3 regions of the Knoellia pratensis genome follow, and region 3 is predicted to be linked to each of the others. Evidence: predicted binding sites of a transcription regulator. Region 3 holds the regulator's gene; each other region holds the start of a gene.

Region 1 (7,839 bases), on a different contig from region 3:
GCTCTTGTTGCGCAGCACGAAGATGTAGACGAGCAGTGACGCTGCGATGCAGAGCGTGACGTAGACGATGAACGCGGTGACGTGGTCGCTCTTCTTCGCGGCCTCGTAGATGACCGGCGCAGTGCCACCGAACACCGAGTTGGCCAGTGCATAGCCGACGCCGACACCGAGCGCACGCACCCGAACGGGGAACAGCTCGGCCTTGACGATCGCGTTGATCGACGTGTAGCCGGTGAGGATGACGTAGCCGACCGCGACGAGTGCCCACGACCCCATTGGGTCGGTGATCTGGGGCAGGTAGGTGATCAGGAAGTACGTCCAGATGACGCCGCCGATACCGAAGAAGACCAGCATGGGCTTGCGGCCGATCCGGTCGCTGATCAGGCCGCCGATGGGCTGCAGGGCCATGAGGAAGAGCAGCAGCGTGAGGTTGATCCAGCTCGCGGTCAGGCCCTCACCCTTGTAGGTCGCCTTGATGGTGGCGGGAGCGTTGACGCTGTAGGTGTAGAACGCGATGGTGCCGCCCATGGTGATGAGGAAGCAGGTGAGCAGCGCCTTGCGGTGGGTGGTGAAGAGCGTGCGCAAGGAGCCCGACTCCTTGTCGACGGAGTCCAGGTCGGATGCCGACATCGACTCGTCCATCGTCGAGCGCAGCCAGAACACCGTGACCGCGGCCAGGCCACCGACCGCGAAGGCGATGCGCCAGCCGTAGGCAGACATCTGCTCGTCGTCGAGGAAGACCTGAAGAACAAGCAGCATCAGCTGCGCCAGGGCATGCCCGCCGATGAGGGTGACGTACTGGAAGGACGAGAAGAAACCACGCCGCTCCGCCGTCGCCGCCTCGGACATGTAGGTGGCCGAGGTGCCGTACTCCCCGCCTGTCGCGAAGCCCTGGAGCAGGCGACACATCACCAGCAGGACGATCGCGAGCGACCCGATGCTGTCGTGAGTGGGGAGCAGGGCGATCACCATCGACGCCACTGCCATCATCGAGATGCTGAGGACGAGCGCAGGTCGGCGACCGCGGCGGTCGGCATAGCGTCCGAAGAACCACGAGCCGACAGGTCGCATGATGAAGGTCACCGCAAAGATGGCCATGGTGAAGATGCCGGCGTTGGGTTCGTCGCCCCCGAAGAACTCAGGCTCGAAGTACGTCGCGAACACCGTGTAGACGTAGACGTCGTACCACTCGACGAGGTTTCCGGACGACCCCTTCAGGGTGTTGAGGACAGCGCGCTGAGTGGTGTTCTCCGGTCGACCGACGGTGGTTGAAGACATGGGTCGACTTTACGGAGTGCTCTTCCCGTCGGCTACTCGGCGTGCTCAGCCGACGGTCACCGTGGCCGTGCGGCTCACGCCGTTGACGGTCACCGTGAGCGTTCCCGTTCCGGTCCGCAGGCCGGTCACCTTCCCGGTCACCGGGTTGTATGCCGCGACAGCAGACGCCGCCGCAGATCCCGTTCCGACGTGGACCCGTTGACCACTCCAGGACGCGCTCACCGGGTAGGCGAGCGGGAAGGTGCGCGTGCCCTGCCTGATCGTCGTCGTCACGGGCAGTGAGGCACCCACGGGGACGGACGGCATACTCACAGTCAGTTCGTCGACGTGCGGACGGATCTGGACCCGGGCCCACGGGTGAGGGCCGGGCTCGGCCGGGTCGGCGCGATAGAGCTTGGGCGCTGGGGTCAGGGGCGCCTCGGGGTCGATGCGCACGGTCGTCCAGCCGGAGAAGCCACCCTCGTCGGGGGACGTCGACGGAGCCTTGCCCGAGTTGCCGTTGATGACGTAGGGCACGGCGTTGACGCGGCCCGCGGAGAATGCACCGACGTGACCGCCGACGAAGAGTGCACCCTTGCCCGTCCTGGCCCGGAAGTCGGACAGCCATGTCTCCACCGTCTGGGCCTCCACCCGGTCGAGCATCTGGGACGCCTTGACGGGGCTCGGGTCGCGCGGCGGGTGGTGCCAACCAATGACGACACCGTTGACGGCGTCGTTCTGCTCGGCGTCATCGAGGGCGGAGCGCAGCATCTGCCACTGGTCGAAGCCGCCGCCACGGAGCGTGCCCATGGAGGAGTCGAGCAGGACGAACCGCGTGCCCTTGTGGACGAAGCTGTGGTGGGTCGCGCCGAAGACCGCGCTGAAGTTGCTCGTCGACCCGGGACCGTAGATCTCGTGGTTGCCAGGGAGGTAGTACCACTTCACTCCCTTGGCGGTGAGCTCCTCGTCGATGACCTTCTTGGCCAGCGCGAAGTCGGCGGGGTAGCCGGTGTCCACCAGGTCTCCAGTGATGACCACGAAATCCGGTGTGCTGGAGACGATTTCGCGCATCGTGCGACGCACGGCCGGCACGAGCGACTGGTTGTCGGCGGTGAACTGACCGTCCGACATCACCGCATAGCTGAACTGCTCACCCGACGTGCTGAGCGCGGTGTGCTGCTGCACCACCGGGTCCTGGACCACGGGCCCGTCAGGCGCACTCACCGGGGGAGCGGTCTTGACGACGAGGTCGTCGAACACCACGGCACCCGTGTAGGAGCGGGCGGCCCCGGTCTCGATGGCCGCCACGAAGTTGAGGGTGATCGGCCCCGGGAGAGTCTGTGGGACCGGCACCTCCATGTACTTCCAGCCGGTCCACGTGATGTAGGGCCCATAGAGCGAGGCGGCCTTGCCCTCACCGTCGCTGATGCCGAACGAGGTCCACGCGCCCTTGCCGTCGCCGAGGACCCACACGCCCAGCGCGAGCGGCTGGCCTTGGGTGATCGTGATCGGCGTGGCCGGTCGCGCATAGCCGACGCGGGTCGCCGTCGACAGGGTGAAGTCGTAGTTCATCTTCAGTCCGGTGCCACCCTCGCGACCAGGCGCCGGCTCCACTGAACCTGCCGCGCGGGCCTGGGTGAACCGCCACGTCGCGGCGTCGTCGAAGGTGCTGAGGGTCGTGCTCACCGAACCGATCGCCACCGGCACGTGCGTGACGACACCCTTGGCGGTGGCCTTGATGACCACGGCTCCGGTGGTGACTCCGGCCTTGGCCCTGACGGTGAAGTCGACACCCGCGCTCGTGACGTCGACCAGCGCCTTGTCGTAGTCGAGCGTGACGTCGCCTGTCTCGAGTGGCGTCTCGAAACCGTTGGCATCAGCGCCGATCACCCGGAACGTCGACGGCTCAGCGGGGTCGAGGATGGACACCTTGTCAACGCTGGGCCGCAGTCGCAGCAGCGGTCCGAGGACGGTCAGCGTGAGGGTCTCCTTGAGGGCCTTGATCTCCGCGGTGGCGACGACTTGGCCGGGCGCACTCGCGCGCAGCAGTCCAGTTCCCGAGATGGTCGCGTTCCCCTGTGCCCGGTATGCCGGTGAGGCCGCCACGGGTGCGTACGTCTCGTCGTGTCCCAGGGCAGTGAGCTGTCGCGTGAGTCCGGGGAAGACTCGCCGCAGGTCCACGTTCTCTTCGTCAGAGGTGGTGATGAGCCGGAGACCTCGGACCTGTCCCGAGCCGGCGGCGGCGAACAGGCCGACGCCGTCGGGGACCGGTCGCAGGTGTCCGTCGGAGGGTTGGTTCTCGACGTCGAGGTCGGTCTCGCCGGCCTCGCGGGCGAGCATGGTCGAGGACCCGCCGCCGTCGAGGTTGATGCCGGAGGTGGCTCCGACCTCCTTGAGGAAGGCACCGGTCTCGGCATAGGTCATACCGCGCGAGGCGGCCATGCGTCCATCGACCGTGAGGACGAACATCGTGGAGCCGTCGGCGTTGAAGCCGATGGCGGTGCGCGGGTGGATGGCCTTGTCGGTCTGAGGAAGGACGACGCCGTCCTTGAGGAGCATCGTGTTGCCGGAGATCGCCATCTTGAGGTTGGCGCCCTCGTTGCGCAGGGCGTAGTCCACGCTGACCCTGTCGCCGACGGTGAGGGCGGCGAGCTTGTCCGCTCCTGTCCCGCGACCCACCACGGCCAGCTGGTCCTTGTCGAGCTGCCCCTCACCGGCCACCGTGGCGACCGACTCGACGACGCCGCCTCGGGTCACGACCTCGCGGACCTTCGTCGCGCCTCCGGTGACCCGGGTCCGGGTGTAGTCACCCCACAGGGGAGTGAAGACCGTGACACCGTTCGTCGGGATGGCGGTCTGGTTGAGGCCTTCCAGCGGGATGGACCCCGTCGGCAGGGAAATGGAACCTTGCAGGAACATCGACGTGATCTGGCCGAGGTTGGTGTCACCCACGCCGAGCGCGTGGTTGTGCCCCGGGTTCGGACCCTTGACTACGGTGCCGTCGAGCTGCTTGGCGCCACCCTCGGGGGCGCTGGAGTTGTTGATGTCGAAGTAGTCGCCGTTGACCGCTGCCACAGCGCGGCGCGGTTCGGCCTGCTCCGTCAACGGGGATGCGGCCGCGACCTTGCCGGCGTTGATGTAGTCGGGCCTGACCGAACCTGCCGCCAGGTCGACCTTGAGCAGGTCGCCACGCATGAACCCGCCGGCATCGAGCCACTCGAAGGATCGCAGCGACACGGCGGGTGCCACAGGCCTGGTCACATCGCTCAGCCAGAGGCGATCGTCGATCTGGTTCGCCTGTGGCGCAACGACTCTCGGCTCGCTGACATCGGAGCTGCCAGCGGCGATGCGTCCGGCGGCCGCGTCCACGCCCGCGATGACTGGTGCACTGCCGTCGTGGTCAGGTCCGACAGGGGAGGCCTGGGCTCCGGTGGGAGCGAGGAGGCCGAGCGGGAGAGCGATCGTCGCGGCGACGAGGCCCTTCCAGGAGCGAGAGCGGGTCGATCGCGAGGAGGCGGGCATGTCGAGAAGTCCACCGCGGCGAAGTGTGGTGGAAACAATTTCCCGATGAATAGCCGGCAAACGTAACTTGTTCACATGACGAGTCTGGCACTGACTGCTGCCGAGCGCGCGGTGAGCGAACGGCCGTGAATCCCGGTGGCCCGTTCCTCAGAATGTCAGGACTTCCGCCGTCGTCGTCGCCGCCTCGTGGTCGTCGGGGTTGGGCTCGATGCCGATGCCGGGCCCGTCGGGGAGCTGTCAGCGAATCCCGTGCGGCCGGAACTGGATCGAGATCCTCGGCCCGACCGGCTTGGAGGTCTTGGGGATCGCGTGGTCCCAGGTGCGCTGGCATGAGCCACCCATCACCACGAGGTCGCCGTGGCCGAGCGAAAAGCCGATGGACGAGCCACCGCCACGGGGCCGCAGCATCAGCGACCGAGCCGATCCGACGGACAGGATCGCGACCATCGTGTCCTGGTCCTTGGCCCGCCCGATCCGGTCACCGTGCCACGCGACGGAGTCGCGTCCGTCCCTGTAGAGGCACATCCCGGCGGTGACGAACGGCTCACCCAGCTCACCGGCATACCTGTCGGACAACGTTTTTCGCGCTTGGGTGAGGACGGGGTGGGGGAGCGCCTCATCCGATTCGTAGAACTTCAGCAACCGAGGGACGTCGACGATGCGTTCGTACATCTCGCGCCGCTCGGCCTTCCACGGCACGTCGTCGTGGAGTGCATCGAAGAGCAGGTCGGCGCCGGTGAGCCAGCTCGGTTGGTAGTCGACCCACGCGCCGCGCGACAGGATCGTGCGGGTCGGGGCGAGCGCCCCGAGGTCGATGGCGTCACCGGTGTCGAAGAGTGAGTGCTGCAGCGCTGCGGCCATGCCGCCGAGCCTAGCAAGAATCGAACGTGTGTTCTAGTGCAAAACGCGCGGCGTATGCCGCGTGCACCACGACCGCTCCCGGGTCGCGGAGCGGTCGTGGGCGTTTCGTGGGCGTCGGGCCCGGTCAGATCGTGAGCTTGGCCCACGTGACCGGACCGACGACACCGTCGGCGAGGAGGCCGCGACTGGTCTGGAAGGCCTTCGCCTTGCCCACGGTGACCGAGCCGAAGACACCGTCAGCGGTGAGGGTGTAGCCGCGTGCGGTCAGGGCCTTCTGGGCGCCGATGACCGCCTGACCCGAGGAGCCCGACTTCACCGTGACGACGAGCGCGGCCCACGTCTTGGGTCCGACCTCGCCATCGGCGAGGAGGCTGCGCGAGGTCTGGAAGGCCTTGACCTTGCCGACCGTGACCGAACCGAAGACCCCGTCGACGGTCAGGGACTGTCCGTGGGCCTTGAGCAGGTGCTGAATGGCGGTGACGCGGAAGCCGGAGGCACCGGACTTCACGGTGGACCAGGCGATGGTCGAGGGTGGGGTGGCGCCGCCGATCTTGGCCACGAGTGGCGCGATGCGCGAGTCGCCCGGGCGCACGTTGATCTCGAAGTGCATCTCGTCCTTGCGACCCGAGTAGTCGCCACCCCAGCGCACGACACCGTTGCAGTAGTTGAGGATCGAGCGGATCCGGCTCACCTGCGCAGCCGAGAACGTGCCGGAGGCGCCGAGCGGGTGCCGGGGCGCGTTGCAGTCGATGGCCGTGCCCGACGCGTGGTTCGACAGGCTCGTGCTGCCCGAGATGACGCGGTAGTTGTAGCCCCAGCAGCCGGGGGTGGCCAGCGCCTCGACCTCACTGTGGAAGCGACGCGCGACGTAGCCCAGGATCGTGTGGACCTGTCCGCCCCGGACCCCCGCCGGGAAGCTGTGACCGGACACGGTGAGGGCGGTGATGCCGATGGAGCTGGCGCTGCTGCTCGCCGGCCACCCGTTCTGCGACGTGGCGGCGTGCGCCGCGCTCGCGCCGGCGACGACGAGACCGCCGCTGAGGGCGAGACCGCCGGCTCCCCGCAGGAGCATCCGCCTCCCCACGTCCGGCGTCTGCGTGAGTGAGTCGTGGTCGTGAAGTCCTGGTTGGTCGTGAAGTTCACACATGGTTCTACCCCTCGTTCGATGCATGGAGTGCCTCTGCCGCAACGAACCTAGGAGCGCCCGGCGGGCGCGTACATGGGGAGGACTCCCCGTCACCTCAGGGTGTCGTCGACTTCGTCATTGAAGGAAAGACCCAAACTCGAGGTGTATGCCGTGTGCCCGCCGGGTGCGTAGGCGAACCACCCCATCTCCGACTCTGTGACGTCAGGAAGTGGCCACAGCTCTCTCGCTTGGCCAGAGGCCTCTCGCACTGCACCCAGGTCCAAGGACACAAACGTCTCGGGAACGTCGAGTGATGACCACGCCACGACGAGTTCGGCTTCACCCGCGGGCACGGGCGCAATCCACATGTGCTGTGAGGCCCGCAGCTCACCCGAGATACCACCCGTTGGAATGAAAAGAGGGGCATCGGCCGTGCCCGGCTCGTCAGGCCCCACATCTGGTGAGTGGCCAAGATCGCCCGCACCCAGCTTGGTCCCATCGTCGAGGAGCAAACCGACCTGCGGCTCCTCGGGCAGGCCGTGGCGGTCCTGCGCGCGCGATGCTGAATCCGGGTTTACCCACGTCTCGATGCGCAGGGACATCCCGCGGTCGTAGGCCTGGGCGTCCATGACCCGGATGACGACGTTGTCCGTCGCGACGACGTCGACCTCGATCGGCACCACCGCCGGGACGACGTTGATCGGCGGTGCCCACGGGACGTTGGCGAACTGGCGCGTCTCCTCAGGCTCGTCCGGCTGCGGGAGGGGTGGCTCGAAGAACGGTGCGCGAGAGCTCATGGCGACACGGTAAGCGCGACGGGCGGCACGGCATACCCGAATTGTCAGAGGGCCGGGAGACAATGGGGCGTGCCGCTCTACCGTGACCAGGGGATCGTGCTGCGCACCCACAAACTGGGTGAGGCAGACCGGATCATCACGGTGCTCACGCGCAGTATGGGCAAGGTCCGCACGGTCGGCAAGGGCGTGCGCCGCACCAAGTCCCGCTTCGGTGCCCGGCTCGAGCCGGGGATGCTCGTGGACCTCCAGTGCTACGAGGGTCGCAACCTCGACACG
Region 2 (7,839 bases), on a different contig from region 3:
CTCACTCCACTTGCGGCCCTCACCGCGATCCTCTTTGCGGTGATGCCGAGGTGGCGCTACCTCACCCGGTGGCCGGCCGTCGTGCTGGCGGTCGTGGCGACCGGGGTCGTCTGGGTTGCTCGCCTCAGCGGACAGGACTTCTTCGAATCCCGCTTTGAGTCCCTCCCGACGGACAGCCCGGTGCGGGCCGCGATCCTCGAGCACGAGGACTACGGCGAGCTGCTGTCGCTCGTCGCGATCGGCTTCCTCGTGGTGGTCGCGCTCGGTGCCGTGCTGCTCGGGAGCACCTCCGGTCTCGCAAGCGGGAGAGGCGAGAAGGAGCGGGCGGCGCCCTGGATGGAGACGGCCCTGCCCGTGGTGATCGTGGTCGCGGGCGCGCTGACGCTCGTCTATGTCTTCCTCACCGGCGACGCGGGCGCGCGTGCCACGTGGGAGCAGCCGTCGAGCTGAGGAAAAGGGACTTGATCAGGCAAAAGGGTGTCGCTGGGCGAGTCGCACCCGTACGTTGGGATGAGGCGCGCACTCAGGCGCACCCCTCATGGAGGAGGAACACATGCGACGAACTCGCATGCTGGCCCTGACCGGGACCGCGGCACTGATCGCTGCCATCGCCGGCTCTGCCACCGCCACCGCTGTCCCCCAGGTCGCGGCCGCACCGGCCACGGCAGGGTCAGGCTCCGGAAGTTTTGTCGTCCTGGCCAAGGCCGGAACGGATGTCAAGGCCATCGCGGCCTCGCTGCGCAAGGCCGGAGGCACGGTCACGTCGGTCAACACCGCCATCGGCCTCGTCACCGTCAACGGCTCCACCGCTCTGCTCGCAAAGGCCCGTGCCCTCACCGGTGTCAAGGGTGCTGCCAGCAACCGCTCCATCGGCACCTCGCCGGTGCGCGCCAAGGGTCCGGACCCGATCGAGAAGGAGCACGTCTTCGACAAGACGCGCGCCAACGGCACCTACAAGTCAACGCCCACCCCGCCGGCGGGGCACGACCCGCTCGACGGCCACCTGTGGGGACTCAAGATGGTGCACGCCTTCGAGGCCCACGCCATCGAGAAGGGTGACAAGGTCCGTGTCGGCATCCTCGACACCGGCGTCGACGGCACCCACCTCGATCTCGCGCCGAACTTCGACTCGGCCCTGTCGCGCAACTTCACCACTGACCTGCCCGACATCGACGGTCCGTGCGACACCGCGGACTGCCACGACCCCAACAACGTCGACCAGAACGGTCACGGCACGCACGTCGCTGGCACGATCGGCGCGGCACTCAACGGGTTCGGCCTCTCCGGCATCGCCCCCGACGTCGACATCGTCAACATCCGCGGCGGCCAGGACAGCGGCTACTTCTTCCTCGGCCCCGTGACCAACGCGCTCACCTATGCCGGTGATGTCGGTCTCGACGTCGTCAACATGTCGTTCTACGTCGACCCGTGGCTCTACAACTGCGCCGGCGGTGCACCGGAGGACAGCCCCGAGGAGGCGGCCGAGCAGGACGTCATCATCGAGGCGATGAACCGGGCGCTCGACTACGCGGACTCCAAGAACGTCACGCTCGTCGCTGCTCTCGGCAACGACCACGACGACCTCAGCAACCCCCGGACCGACACATCGAGCCCGGACTACCCCGGTGGCACCGAGCACCCGCGGACGATCGACAACGCGACCTGCTGGGATCTCCCTGTGGAGGGCCCGCACGTCATTGGTGTGTCGGCGCTCGGCCCGTCGGGTGAGAAGTCGGACTACTCGAACTACGCCACCGACCTCACCTCCGGCGAGATCGAGGTGTCGGCACCGGGCGGCTGGTACCGCGACGGCCTTGGAACGGACACGTTCAGGACCAATGGCAACCTCATCCTGTCGTCCGTGTCGCTCGCCTCGCTCCGGGAGTCCGGTGAGGTGGACAAGAACGGCAACATCACCAAGCCGGGCCGCGACGCCGGTGTCATCAAGCAGTGCACCGGCCGTCGTCAGCCCGACCAGAAGGCCATGTGCGCCTACTACGCCTGGTTCCAGGGCACGTCGATGGCGTCACCACACGCCGCCGGTGTCGCAGCTCTCGCGGTCGGCGCGCACGGCACGGGTGCCTCGGCAGCGACGTTCACCCTGGACCCGGCCGTCACCAGGTCGCTCCTGATGGACACGGCCACCGACCACGCCTGCCCTGCGGGTGGCGTCCGGTCCTACATCCCCGAGGGTCGCGACGCGTCCTTCACGGCGAGGTGCGTCGGCACGACGGACTTCAACTCCTTCTACGGCGACGGCATCGTCAACGCCCTGGGAGTGGTCCAGTAGCACCGTTTGTCACCTGACAAACGCATCAGGTATGCCGTCCGCTCACGTGAGCGGGCGGCATACCTGCGTTTGGGGTTTGGAAGGGTCGGTCGCCTGTAGGTTGCGCCGGTGACTTCTGGATTCACCGACGAGCGCGTGCGCGCCTGGGTGGCGGCGACTCCCCGGCCCTGGCTGCGCTGGGTGCTGGTCGGCGTGTGGGTGGGCGCGGTCGTCGTGTCGGTGGCCAGCGACACGGAACCGTGCTCGACCGCCGACCTCAGGGTGTGCGGCCCCGACCTGACGTTCTCGGTCGCGATCGTCCTGTGCTTCGCGTCGGTGGTCCTGTTGTGGTGGCGCCCCTTCGTGGCCGTGGCGTGCGCGGTCCTCTTCGCGATCGCGGACCTGGAGTGGGACACCGTCCGTCCGGCGAACGTCGCCTGGACCGTCGTCGCTCTGGTCTTCGTTGCGTATGCCGTGCACCTCCGCTCACGGTTCGCTCGCCAGCGCGAGATCGCTCGGGCCGCGAGTGTCGCACTGCCGCCGTGGCCGGTCGGTCAACAGCGCCCACTGCACCTCGATGGGGCGCACCGCCTCATGGCCGCTGGCGGGGTGGCGCTGGTGCTCGTGGCGAGTGGGGCGGTCTACGGCTACCAGCGGGCGGTCGCGATCGATGACGTTCACGCGTTGCGTGCTCAGGTTGTCGAGGGGGTCGTGCTGTCCGACGAGGACGAGGACGGCAACCAGAAGGTGCGGCTGGAGGGTCGGCCCGAAGGGTTCCCGGCCGAGCTGGAGGTCCTGTTCATCGAGGTACCGCGGGTCAATGACACTGTCGCGCTGCGGGTCGACCCGCGCGACCCGTCGTGGACGCACCCGATCGCCGAGCCACCAGACCAGACGTGGTGGGTCTCGGTTGGGGTGGGCGCATTGCTCCTCGCGGTGCTGCTTGCCGAGCGGCTGCTGGCGGTGCGGGTGCGCCGGCGCACTCTGGAGGGGCAGCATCATCGGCTCGGAGTGCCGGTGCGGGTCTTCACCGATGGACTCGACTTCGTCGGGCTCCTGGCGAGCGACTCGTCGCGAGGGCTCGGCGAGTTCCCCGTCGACGAGGAGGTTCTGCGCCTGGCCACGCCGGAAGCCCGCCGGGTCGCTGCGCCTGCGGAGGCGTTCCTCGTGGGGGATGTCCGCCACGGCGGGTGGGTCGCGTTGGCGACACCGGCCGGGCTGCGGCTTCCCCTCGGTCCGCTGGTGGCTCTTCCCGAGGATGCCGAGGTCGATCTGGACACTTTCGACCGTGACCCCGAGGATCCGCACGACTGGTCCGAACCCGTTCCCATGGGGACGATCCCGGTGCCGCTCCCGGTCGTCGTCGAGGCTCCGCTGTGGCTCAGGGCGGCGGGTCTGGCCGCGGCGATCGCTGCCGTCTCGGTGGGGATGTGGCTCCTGTGGGATGAGGAAGTGGGGGTGTCCGGGGCCGGCGTCGTGTTCGGTGCAGGGACGGCGCTGCACTGGGGTCTGGAACAACTCACGTACCGGGTCCGGGTGGCCAGCAGCGGCTTTGCCATGCGATCGGTCTTCAGCGCGATGGAGAGCCCGATGGGTGCCGTACGCGAGGTGCGTGTCGATGAGGACGTGGCTCTGGTGATTTTCGATGACGAGAGCGTCCTGGAGGTCGTTCCTCCTGATGGGGACGGTCGCGGGCTGGCGGCGTCGATCGAGCGCGCCGTCGAGTCGGCACCGCGCGTGGCGGACGGGAGACCGCCGCGAAGTGGTCTGCCGTGGACGGTGTTCGTGTTCGGCGCAGGCATGCTGACTCTCGCCGCCACCTGGCTTTCCCACTGGCTCGCGTGAAGCCCGGCTTCGTCCAGGACGACCGCCAGGGACTGGCCATGGTTGCGCGGGCCGTCGGGGTCGTCATGGGTCTCAGCGGTGTGTGGCTCGGACTCACCCAGGTAGGCCCGGCCTGGTCCGCGTCTCGTGGGCATGGGATCGGCGGCAGCTTCGTCGTCACCGAGGAGAGTTGTGGCAAGACCTGCGACTACTACGGGACCTTCACCAGTGACGACGGGCGCTACACGTTCCACGACGTGCGGATCGTGGGTGGTGGGGAGGAGATCGGCGAGAGGTTCCCTGTCTTCTACGAAGGTGATGGACAGCTGCCCGACGAGGTCTACGCCCCCGGGTGGAGCGCACTGGTCGAGAGCGCCTTCTTCCTGGTCATGGGCGGTGGCTTTGCGGTGGGATGTGTGGGCGCGATGGCCGAGCCCTACCTCCTACGTCGTCCCGGCGGTGGACGTCACGAGCGACTCTCCGGTCAGCCCTGAGTCCGATCGGCACGCCCTCAGAGTCGGCGCATGGTGTCATCGAACGCGCGGATGAGTTTCCCAGCGCTCGCCTGTCGGTGGCGAGTTGTAGCGTCGAAGTCACGGTTTGACGACCGGTCTCCTTGTGGTGCCTAGCGCGCGAATTCGCCTGTGGGAGTGGCGAATTCAGCCCAGAGCGTAGCCGAAAATACTTGACAGTCGAACGTGAGTTCTAGGAGAATGAGGGCAAGAACGAAGCACCCGCAACCGACGTCGCGCAACTGCGCGCAGCGTTGGAGGGTGCCCGGGACGCGTTGGCTTCCGATGGTGGCGGGGTGGGTCCGTTGGGGGACGTGTTGGCCCGGTTGAGCGGACCGGAGTTGGCCGAGTTCATGCGCCTGGCTGATGACGTCAAGGCCCGTGCGGGGGCCGCTCAGGTGCGCGTCACCGCGGAAGCAGCGCACCGGGGTGAGTTCACGTCCGCGCGTCGCGGGGTGGGGTCGGTGCACTCCTGGGTGCGTGAGCACGCCCCGTCGTTGCAGCAGGACGGTGCCGGTCACCTGGCGCAGCTGGCGCAGGATGTGGCGTGTTCGGTGCCGGGTGGGTTGTGGTCGACCGCTGGTCCCGGGGCAGGGGCGTACGCGGATCCGGAGGGGCCCGAGGGCATCGTGTGGGGGCGGGTGCTCACCGGGGAGGTCGGTCCCGGGTTGGCGTTGACGGCGCTCAAGGAGATGGCCAAGCTCGCCGACCAGTTGCGCCCGGAGGCCGTGCCCACGGTGGCGGGCGCGATCCTGGATCACGGCGTCCAGTGGGGGTCTGCGGACGCCCGCAGGTTGCGCCCGCACCTGATCGCGATGTTCGGTGCGGAGGGTGAGTTCGACGACGAGCAGAGGAAGCTGCGCAAGGCCGCGTACCTGACTTCGCCGCGGGTCAATGACGCGGACATCACGGAGTACCGGTTGGGGTTGACGCCGCAGCAGGCTGCGACCCTGGAAGCGGTGATCGGGCCGTTGTCGAAGCCGGCCCCGAACGACGTCACCGGGGAGAAGGATCTTCGCCCGGCCGAGCAGCGCCGTGCGGAAGCCTTGGCTGCGGTGTGTGGTCGCGTCGCCGGGGAGGACGCCGCAGCGAAGAGTGCACCGGGTGGGGCGTCGACGACGTTGCACGTGAACATCGACTTCGACGACCTGCTCGCCCACTTCCCCGAGGCTGACACCGACGCCGACAGTGACGCGGAGGCTGACGCCCCCGCCGCCGCTGAGACTCGAGTCGACGCTGACTCCGCCGGCTCAGGTGAAGGGTGTGGTCGGGTGATGGTGTCGCGGGCTCAGGCCACGATGCTGTCCCCGGCGATCGTGCGACAGCTCGCGTGTGACGCCGACATCATCCCGGTCGTTCTGGGCTCCGACGGCGAAATCCTTGATGTGGGTCGTGGGGTCCGGTTGTTCACCCGGGGGCAACGCCGCGCGTTGTGGCACCGGGACAGCACCTGCACCTACCCGGGCTGTGACATGCCCGCCGGGTGGGTCCAAGCCCACCACCTCATCCACTGGGTCGACGGTGGCCCCTCGGACCTGGCCAACGCGGCCCTGCTGTGCCAACGCCACCACACCCAGGTCCATGACCAGCGCCTCATCGCGACAGTTCACCCACCTGACGAGACCGGGTCCTGCGTGACGTGGGACCTGACGCCGGGCTCGTACGACCGTGAGCTGCCCGCACTTCTGAAGAAGATCCAGCGCGAGCAGGCGACGCAGCCTGCCACGACGCAGCAGCGGGCGGCCGAACGCGCCCGCCTCGACACCGGCCCACCCGACCCCTGGGTCAACGAACCACCCGACGACGTCGTCGCCGAATGGGTTGACCAATGAATCATCGAGGCCGAAGCCGACGAGGACGAATCTGCACGGCGCGAGGCAGAGATCGACGACGCCCTCGCCACCATGCTCGACGAAGAACGGACGCACACCACCTGAGCCAGCGCCGATCCCTGTCGGAGCCTCGATTTAGAGTCTGCGCATGGCGTCAGTCGAGCGACCGCTGGTCCCGGTCGAGTGGATCGAGCGGATCTCCGAGATCCTCAGCGCCTTCCCAGAGGTCCGCGAGCATGACGCGTGGATCGGGATGGCCTGGAAGGTGCGCGCCGCCACCATCGCGCACATCTTCGGCGGCGAGGACCAACTGTTCCGCATCACCTTTCGGGCGGAACCCGACGAGGTCGTCGCGTTCGAGCACATGGGTACGCCCTACTTCAAGGCGAACTGGGGCGGCAACGTCGTCGGGCTGCTGGTCGACGAGGACACCGACTGGGAGGAGCTGGCCGAGTTGCTCACCGACTCCTACTGCATCCAGGCGCCAACCACCCTCGCCGAGCAGGTTCCGCGCCCCAGCTGACGATCGTTCGGACCGAACCGTTCGAGTGACCTACATTCGGGGCGTGAACGCCACGCCGCTCTTCCAGATGAGCTGGACCCGCAACCAGCGACTGCTGGGTGTCGGGTTCGCTGCCGTCGGGCTCGCCATCGCAGCGGGCAGGATCGGTCGAGGGCTGGTTGCTCTTCGGTGGGGCGCGGCCTTCGGAGTGGTCGGGGCGGTGGCCCTGATGGCACTGACCTTCGTCTTTGCCCTGTTCCTCGGTGCTGTTGTGGACCTCACGTCCGGGATCACGGGCCAGGATCTCGGAGAGCTGGACCGCGGGGCCCTGGCGCGCGCTGCAGCCTTTGGCCCTCTGACCTGCATCGCAGTCTCGAGCGGATTGGCGTGAGTGATCGCTCGGTCACCGCGCACGACCATCCCGGCCTGGTGCATCGGGCTGCTGTCAGGCATCGTCGGCGTGCTCGCAGGCTACGCAGTTCTGCAGCTCACCGTCTTCTGATCTCTTCCCGTCCCGGACACCTGGCTGAGGGACCGGTCCCGCTCAACTCGCGAGTGCCCAGCCGAGCCAGGCGGCGCCGAGGCCGATTGCGAGGTGGAGCCCGAGCGTGGACACGGCGTGAGGCGTGCGCCGTTCGATGATCGCGTCCCACACCTCAAGTGCGAGCGTCGACATCGTCGTGAGGGCGCCGCAGAAGCCTGTCCCGATCACGGCCAGCGCGTTGCCCTCGACACCGGCACCGGCGAGCAGCCCGAGCACGAGCGAGCCGACGACGTTGACGATCAGAGTCCCGGCGTGGGTCGTGGCCCCGCGATCCCGGAGGAGCTGCGTCACGGCATACCGAAGAGGCGCTCCGACCGCTGCACCAAGGGCGACGAGCACCCACGCAGTCATGACTG
Region 3 (7,839 bases):
GAGGGTCGCGGACGCGCTGGGGAAGGCCATGAGCCGGACGCGGCCGGAGCGCAGTCCGGCGATGGCCGCGACTTCTTCCTCGGCGGCGTCAAGAGCAGAGAGGACAGGGCCCGCGTGGCGGGCGAGCACGGCGCCGGCCTCGGTGAGCCGCACGCTGCGACCGATGCGCTCGACGAGCGTCGTGCCCGTGCGTGTCTCGAGGCGGCGAACCATCTGCGAGATGGCGGGCTGGGAGTAGCCGAGCGAGAGCGCCGCCGCGGTGAAGCTGCCTTCATCGGCGATGGCGCGCATGACCCGGAGTCCGGCTGCATCAATCATGGATGCATTCTATAACGCTCAGTTATCAAAGTTCCAGTCCTCTGCACAGGGTGTGATGCAGGGTCCTGTGGTGGTGCGGCGTATCTGTGGGGAGAGCGCCGCCTCCTTCCGTACATGAAGACCACGATCCGCCGGCGGACAGCCCGCCGCAGCCACCACCCGGACGTCAGCTGTGACGCCCTCGGGCGCTGGCACTGGAAGTGCCAGTGTGGCGCCGGGGCCCACGCGGGAGGGTCGGCCACGGACTGGCGCTGGATGGTCACGGGGGCCCTCGTCCACCAGAACGCCTGCCCCGGCGAGTGACCGCCCCGGCCTCTCCCTTGCGTCTGCGTGAAGGGTCGCTGGAGCCGCCACATCCGCAGACGCAACGTGGGAAGTGGCGGAAAGTTTGCGGATGATGTCGTGGGAGCCACTAGGCCGACGGGTTGCCCTCGGTGTGAGGTGGTGACATGACCTCCGAGACTGCTCCGTTGCCCGCCATCGCCGACAACGCCGCCCTGGTGTTGATCGACATCCAGAACGGATTCGACGACGCGGCGTGGGGGCGCCCCGGTCCAGATGCCGCGGCGGCGCAGGAGCGGATGCGCGAACTCGCGCACAAGTGGGGCGAGTCGGGTCGACCCCTGGTCGTCGTACGCCACGACAGCACGAGCTCCGCCTCACCGCTGCGCCCGGGGCAGCCCGGCAACGACGTGGTCGCGTGGGTGGCAGAGCTCAAGGCCGACGTCCTCGTGACCAAGAGCGTCAACTCGGCCTTCATCGGTGAGCCGGACCTCGACGGCTGGCTGCGTGGACGCGGCATCAGCCAGATCGTCGTCATCGGGATCCAGACGAACATGTGCGTGGAGACGACGTCGCGAATGGGCGGGAACCTCGGCTACGACGTCATCGTGCCGATCGACGCGACGAGCACCTTCGACCTGGCGGGGCCGGACGGCGCAGTGATGTCGGCCGAGGACCTGGCCCGGGCCACGGCGACGAACCTGCACGGTGGAGGTTTCGCAACCGTCACTTCTGCGAGGGCGATCCTGGCGTCCGCCTGATGAGCGTGTCACTCGGCGTCGCGCCGCCCTGACCCCTCGGGGGCGGTCTCGTGCCGACTTACGATGGTGCGGTGAGTTCTGCGGTCAGGTCCAACATGAGCACCAACGTCAGCGTCGCCGACGTGGCTGCCCTGTTGCGCGACTGCGATCCAGCGCTCGTCCTCACCGGTGCCGGCATCTCCACCGAGAGTGGCATCCCGGACTACCGCGGCCCGGACGGCAATCGTCGGGTCACGCCAATGTCGCACCAGGAGTTCATTGCGACGAGTGCTGCGAGACAGCGCTATTGGGCTCGCAGCTTCATCGGCTGGCAGCGCTTCAGTGCGGCCGAACCCAACGCCGGACACCGCGCCGTCACCGGGCTCCAGCGCGCCGGGGCATTCGGCACGGTCATCACCCAGAACGTCGACGGACTCCATCAGGACGCCGGCACGCGTGACGTCATCGAGCTCCACGGGAGCCTCGCCGAGGTCGAATGCCTCACCTGCGGGGAGCGCGTGGACCGCGACCTCGTCCAGGCGTTCATGGACGACGCCAACCCCGGATTCGCCTCTCTCGCAATGGGACTCGTCGGCGACGGTTCTCAGGTGAGCAGTCAGATCCGGCCCGACGGCGACATCGTCCTGGCCGACTCGGCCGTCCAGACCTTTGTCGCTCCACGCTGTCTCGTATGCCGTGCCGACACCGTCAAACCCGACGTCGTCTTCTTCGGTGGTTCCGTTCCCAAGGCGCGGGTCGAGCAGTGTTTCGCCCTCACCGACGCGGCGCCCGCGCTCGTCGTGCTGGGGTCGTCGCTCAAGGTGATGAGCGGCTACCGGTTCGTACGACGGGCGGCCGCACACGGCATACCCGTCGTGGTCGTCACGAAGGGCCCCACACGCGGCGACGCCGAGACAACGCATCGGATCGATGCGTCGCTCGGCGTCACGTTGTCCGCGTTGGCGGACGAACTCGCTGTGAGTGTGGACTAGATCCGGCGGAGGACCGCGGTGACCTTGCCCAGGATGGTGGCGTGGTCGCCGTCGATCGGGTCGAAGGCGGGGTTGTGCGGCATGAGCCAGACCTTGCCGTCCTTGCGCTTGAACGTCTTGACTGTCGCCTCGTTGTCGAGCATCGCGGCCACGATGTCGCCGTTGTCGGCGTTGGGCTGCTGACGCACGACGACCCAGTCACCGTCGCAGATGGCGGCGTCGATCATCGAGTCACCCACGACCTTGAGCAGGAAGAGCGAGCCCTCGCCGACGATCTGCTTGGGCAGCGGGAAGACCTCGTCCACCATCTCCTCAGCCATGATCGGCACACCGGCGGCGATCCGTCCGAGGACGGGCACGTAGCTCGCCTCGGGACGCGCGTCACCCGAACCGGTCGGATCCATCTCGGCGTCGATGTCGTCGGGCGAGGCGCCACCGCGATAGCCGCGGATGTCGCTCGGCGTGTCGGGCGAGATGACCTCGAGCGCGCGCGGCCGGTTGGGGTCGCGGCGCAGGTAGCCCTTCTTCTCGAGCGCATTGAGCTGGTGCGACACCGAGCTGGGGGAGGTGAGGCCAACTGCCTGGCCGATCTCGCGCATGCTCGGCGGGTAGCCGCGCCGATCCACGGAGTTGCGGATGACGTCGAGAACCTTGCGCTGACGCACCGTGAGCGTGCCGTCACCGGGGTCGCGGTCGGGCAGCTGCTGCACAACACTGTCGTCGGCGTCGTGGCGGCGCTTGTCGCTCATGGGTTCGTCTCCTCGCGGGGCGTTGTCAGTGGTGCCTGATTGGCTTCCTGACATGAGCACAGACTACGGAGTTCGAGTACATGTTTCAAACATCTGTTCGACGCGTGTCTTGAAGTCCTCGAACATCCGTGCTAGAAATCGTACAAGCGTTCGTTCGAACACCGTTTCGATCGTGACATCGACCCAGGAGGACACCATGAGTGCAGTTGCAGTTCTGGACAGCGCTGCATTGCTGGACGGCACCACCAATGGGTATGCCGCACCCCGGCCCGTTCCGCGTCGTGCCCCGCAGCCGCGGCTCGTGTCCGTTCCCACGGGCGAGTCGGTGCGCGAGGTGGCGCAGCCCGCGCTGCGTCTGACCCGGGCCGGACGACTCGTTCTCACCAGTGCCGTCGTGCTCGTCGCTCTCCTTGTGGCGTTCGTCGCTCTCACCGGTGGGGCTGCCGCGTCGGCGCCCGCCGAGACGGTGACCGTCCAGCAGGGACAGACCCTCTCCGAGATTGCCGCCGAGAACTTGACCGGCGTGTCCATCGCGACTGGTGTGTCGATGCTCCAGGACGCCAACGACCTTGCCAGCGCGCAGGTCCAGGTCGGCCAGGCCATCGTCATCCCGCAGGGCTGATCGCACAGACACACACCACGAACTCCGAGCCGCTTCGACCCCGGCTCGGTCCTGAGTCCTTGGATGAGCTTCGACCCCTCTCCGACTCAGCAGGGAGAGCGCCCCGCCACTGTTGGTGCGGGGCGCTCTTTGCTGCGCAATAAGTCGGGGCAGTTTGCGCTTGGACCTCTCATGACGAACGAGAAGATTCAGAAGGTCAAGCAACTGCGGATCGTTGTCGAGGCGCAGGACTATGACGAGGCGGTCCGGTTCTATCGCGACGTGCTGGGCATGGACGAGATTGCGGCGTTCTCCGAGGGCGGCGACGACCGTGTCGCGATCCTCGAGGCCGGGCGGGCGACGTTCGAGATTGCGAGCCCCGCGCACAAGGTCGCGATTGACGCGGTCGAGGCCGGCGGAACCCCGAGCCCGAAGATCCGGATCGCCTTCGAGGTTGACGACGCGGAGTCGGCGACGCGTGAGGCCGAGGACGTCGGTGCGACCGTCGTGGCTGAGCCGGTCCTCACGCCGTGGATGTCGCTCAACTCGCGGCTCGAGGCGCCAGCCGGCCTGACGATCACCTTCTTCCAGGAGACCGTGGACTCGCACGAGCGTGCCGAGCGTGAAGGGTTCGGCACCAACGAGGTCTGACTCGTCAGCGGATCCAGACGGTGAGCGGGCCGATGGTGTCGAAGCGAGCGGCACGCGCCGCCGCGACACCATCGCCCGACTCCCACCCGACAAGGTGGTGACCCGGTGCCACGAGTGCCGCTGCAGCGGCGGCTCCGACCCACGCGCGCGCATCGTCCCCGTCTGCCGCGAAGACGTTGGTGATGCCTGCGACCTGGCCCGTCACGTTGACGATGCACCCGGCGGTCACGTGCTCACCCTCTGTTGCGGCCAGGACCTTCACCCCCTCTTCTGCGAGCAGCGAGGGACCGAGAATGACTGCGTCCTGCGGGGCTGACGCCCAGGCCCGACTCCACCCCTCCATCTGCGCTGCCGATCGAACTTCGCGCCAGGTCCCACCGTCGCCGCCAGTGCGTGCGGCGGCATCGTCGGCGTCGAGCCAGAGCCATTCACCCGCGATGAGCGGGGCGAAGTCGGCCCTGGTCAGGTCCAGGCTCGCCCAACTGTCCTTGATCGAGGCTCCGGCAGCGGCGTCGATGCGCTGCAGGATGTCGAGCTCGCTGGTCGACTCCGTGAGGGTGACGGCGTCCGGGTAGAGCGGAGGAGTGCGTACCGGGCTCGACCACACCGCAGAGCCGAACGTTCCCGAGATCCCGTGCGAGCGGCATACGCCATCGCACCAGAGCGCATTGTTGCGGGCGGCGAGCTCGATGCGGTCGGTCACCACCCGATCATGGTCACGGGACAACGGCGTGTCGCGTGATTTTCGGGGGAATGGGTGAGAAATGCACGGGAGGGGTGGGGGGAAAGGCGTTGGCGGTCAGGGCTTCTCGCCTGTTAGGCATGGCGCATGACTTCTCCCGAGATCGCCTGGCCGCGCACGACTGAGCGCCTGACCCTGCGGCCGGTGACCGATGGCGACATCGACCAGATGCTGACCTACCGCAATGATCCCGAGGTCCGACGCTGGCTCATTCGGGCCACCGTCGATCCCGCGACCTTCCGGCAGAAGTGGCTCGCGTCGGTCGAGGATCCAGACGACCACTCGTGCATCGCCCTCGTGGGGGACCAGCACATCGGCAGCGGAATGTTGGAAGTCCTCGATGGCATGGGCCAGGACGACGCGCCGGAGTCCATCAAGGTCGAGGGAATGCTCGGCTACATCCTCGACCCGGCGCACGCGGGCCACGGTTATGCCACGGAGCTGGCCCACAACCTGCTCTCCTTGGCCTTCGACAACCTGGGCCTGCGTCGGGTGACGGCCGGTTGCTACGCCGACAACATCGCCTCGCGGCGGGTTCTCGAGAAGGTCGGCATGCGACTGGAGCAGTACGGCGTGCAGGACTCGTGGCAGGCCGAACTCGGCTGGATCGACGGCTGCACCTATGCGCTCCTCAAGGAGGAGTGGGACGCCGCGGTCTCAGGCGAAGACGAGGCGCAGCGGTAGCTCGTGGAAGGCCGCGAGGAACTCAGCCGCCTCGGCAATGCCGTCCCGTTCGGCTGGATTCAGGTCGACCTCGGGCCGGATCGTCACCGTGGCCTGCTTGGCCTCGGCCTTGCGCTTGAACGTACCGATGTCATGTCCGTCCACGACGACGATGCCGCCACCGGCCTCCGAGACCAGGCGCGTCCGGTCGGCCTCGCGGCTGCGTCGTGTGAACCCGATCGTCGGATAGGTCAGCGCCGCTTCGTCGAACGTCGACAGCAGGTATGCCGTGTGGTCGCGTGTCGTGCGCGCCGTCACCGAGGGGTCGAACCAGAGCGTCTCGCCCTGGCACTCGACCGACTCCATCGGGTGTGAGGACTGCAGGGATGGCGAAGTCGTGAGTTCGGCTGTGGCAGAACGGATCTCGGTGAGCGTCAGGCCGCTCCAACGCTGAAGGTCACGCTCTGATGCGGGGCCGTGTCCGGCATGGAAGCGGTGGGTGAGCTCGACCGCCGACCGCTCGCGTGACCACGAATCCGACTCTGCCGCCGGGATCACCTCATCGACCAGGACGTAGGTGTGTTCGGTCCCGCGGGGTGGCCCGGAGCAGATCACTGACCGCACCTCGCCGACGATGAGCTGGTGTGCCATGGGCTCGCCCGGCCCTGGGAGGCCAGCCTCGGCAAACGCTGGCCCGATCTCCTTGCGCGTCATGGCTTTGCCGCCCGCCAGCAGTTCGCGCAGCAACTCGGGTCCGCGTTCCTTCATCTCCGGGGTGATGCCGAGCTGGCGGTGTCGCGCAGGCATGGAGCCTTCGACCTTGGAGCCGGTGAGCGCCTGGATCCAGCGCAGGTCCTCGGGTGCGACGTGGTGCCAGGTGGGTCGCAGGATGTGGGTGCGCACCCAACCGCCGGCCGACTGCTCGGCCAGCACACCGGCATACGCCGTGGTGCGTGTTCGCATCGCGAGGGAGTGCGCCGCGAGGGGTGCGTCCTGGGATTGGACGCAGGTGAGCAGGCGCACGGCGTCCGCGGCCCGGGGGAGGGCGGCGGAGGAGAGGCGTTGGGTGGCGAGGCGTCGGCGGATGACCCACTCGCGGGTGACGATTCGCGTCATGGGCACATCCTGCCTCGAGAGGATGTCCCCATGGAGCAGAGCACCGAGGTCGACATCCAGGCAACGCCCGAGCGGGTATGCGAGGTCATGACCGACGTCGAGCGTTGGTCGGAGTGGACCGACACCTCGCGGCACAGTGTCGAGGCCCAGTCAGGCGGTGTGACCCGGGCGAGGTTGTCCGTCGACCAGGCGGGGCCACTCGGTGTCGTCATGGGGCGGCTCTTCTTCAAGGGCCTCACCGACCGCTACCTCGCCAACGAGGCCGCCGGGCTGAAGGCCCGGAGCGAGGGTTCCCGCCAGGGCCGCCTCGTGGGCCCGCGCCTGTGCGTGGGCGTGAGCCAGCGCGTGGGCGTCGGCCTGCGCCTTCGCCCGAGAGCGCGCCCGACGCCGCCCCAGTCCGCGCAACCCGAAGAAGAGTGCCGCCAGCAGGGCAGGGATGCCGAAGAGCAGGCCGGCGCCCACCGCCGTTGACATGCCCGCCGCGGAGTCGGCTCTCTCGAGTGCCTTGCCGGCCGCCGCGGTGTCGCCCTTGACGAGCGCCGACTGCGCGCGCTCGAGGTCGGCTCCGGGCCGGAGCACGAGGCCACCCAGAACGGCCAGGGGGTTGGCGTCATCCACGTCGGAGCGCAGCTCGCCATACGTCGCGGCCCGGGCACTGAAGGCACGCAGCTGTGCCGCCACTGCGTCGTAGCTGGTCTTGTCACCCGCCTGCTCGTATGCCGCCCGCACACCCTTGGTGTCCAGACCGGCCTTCGTGGCTGCGGACTGGGCCGTGCCCGCCTGGGTGGACAGGGCGGAGGTCTGGACGAGCCCGGCCTTGGCCACGGCGAAGTTCCAGTTGGCCATGGCCTGGCGCACTCCGCGCGGGAGAGCCCAGTCGCCGTCGAGCTTGTCGTTCGTGGCGTACGTCTTGCGGGTGGCATCGCGTGCGGTGAACTCGGTGGCGGACTTGGGGCCCGTGACCCATGCCGTCATGATCGAGCGG

What was found. Region 3 encodes LexA, which represses DNA repair genes until DNA is damaged. Its sites were predicted from a motif close to TCGAACANNTGTTCGA; they were not measured.
Region 1: ACFQRE_RS15635 (alpha-ketoglutarate-dependent dioxygenase AlkB) is a predicted target of LexA. The motif match lies at 5,661-5,676, and genes of this name have one in related genera.
Region 2: ACFQRE_RS10065 (HNH endonuclease signature motif containing protein) is a predicted target of LexA. The motif match lies at 4,786-4,801, and genes of this name have one in related genera.

What each region holds. Positions count from the first base shown of each region.
Region 1 covers NZ_JBHTDJ010000003.1:1,204,336-1,212,174, forward strand. Annotated here, with positions in the region: gene ACFQRE_RS15625 (MFS transporter) at 1-1,278, opposite strand, end outside; gene ACFQRE_RS15630 (phosphodiester glycosidase family protein) at 1,324-4,779, opposite strand; gene ACFQRE_RS15635 (alpha-ketoglutarate-dependent dioxygenase AlkB) at 5,017-5,640, opposite strand; gene ACFQRE_RS15640 (peptidoglycan-binding protein) at 5,765-6,787, opposite strand; gene ACFQRE_RS15645 (hypothetical protein) at 6,877-7,563, opposite strand; gene recO (DNA repair protein RecO) at 7,633-7,839, shown strand, end outside.
Region 2 covers NZ_JBHTDJ010000003.1:54,219-62,057, forward strand. Annotated here, with positions in the region: gene ACFQRE_RS10045 (hypothetical protein) at 1-450, shown strand, start outside; gene ACFQRE_RS10050 (S8 family serine peptidase) at 554-2,290, shown strand; gene ACFQRE_RS10055 (hypothetical protein) at 2,399-4,114, shown strand; gene ACFQRE_RS10060 (hypothetical protein) at 4,111-4,587, shown strand; gene ACFQRE_RS10065 (HNH endonuclease signature motif containing protein) at 4,902-6,437, shown strand; gene ACFQRE_RS10070 (MmcQ/YjbR family DNA-binding protein) at 6,586-6,960, shown strand; gene ACFQRE_RS10075 (hypothetical protein) at 7,004-7,330, shown strand; gene ACFQRE_RS10080 (fluoride efflux transporter FluC) at 7,484-7,834, opposite strand; gene ACFQRE_RS10085 (FluC/FEX family fluoride channel) at 7,831-7,839, opposite strand, start outside.
Region 3 covers NZ_JBHTDJ010000004.1:11,483-19,321, forward strand. Annotated here, with positions in the region: gene ACFQRE_RS16160 (LysR family transcriptional regulator) at 1-318, opposite strand, end outside; gene ACFQRE_RS16165 (hypothetical protein) at 433-621, shown strand; gene ACFQRE_RS16170 (cysteine hydrolase family protein) at 768-1,361, shown strand; gene ACFQRE_RS16175 (Sir2 family NAD-dependent protein deacetylase) at 1,433-2,332, shown strand; gene lexA (transcriptional repressor LexA) at 2,329-3,081, opposite strand; gene ACFQRE_RS16185 (LysM peptidoglycan-binding domain-containing protein) at 3,278-3,703, shown strand; gene ACFQRE_RS16190 (VOC family protein) at 3,875-4,333, shown strand; gene ACFQRE_RS16195 (hypothetical protein) at 4,338-5,036, opposite strand; gene ACFQRE_RS16200 (GNAT family N-acetyltransferase) at 5,163-5,759, shown strand; gene ACFQRE_RS16205 (winged helix DNA-binding domain-containing protein) at 5,733-6,854, opposite strand; gene ACFQRE_RS16210 (hypothetical protein) at 7,005-7,839, opposite strand, start outside.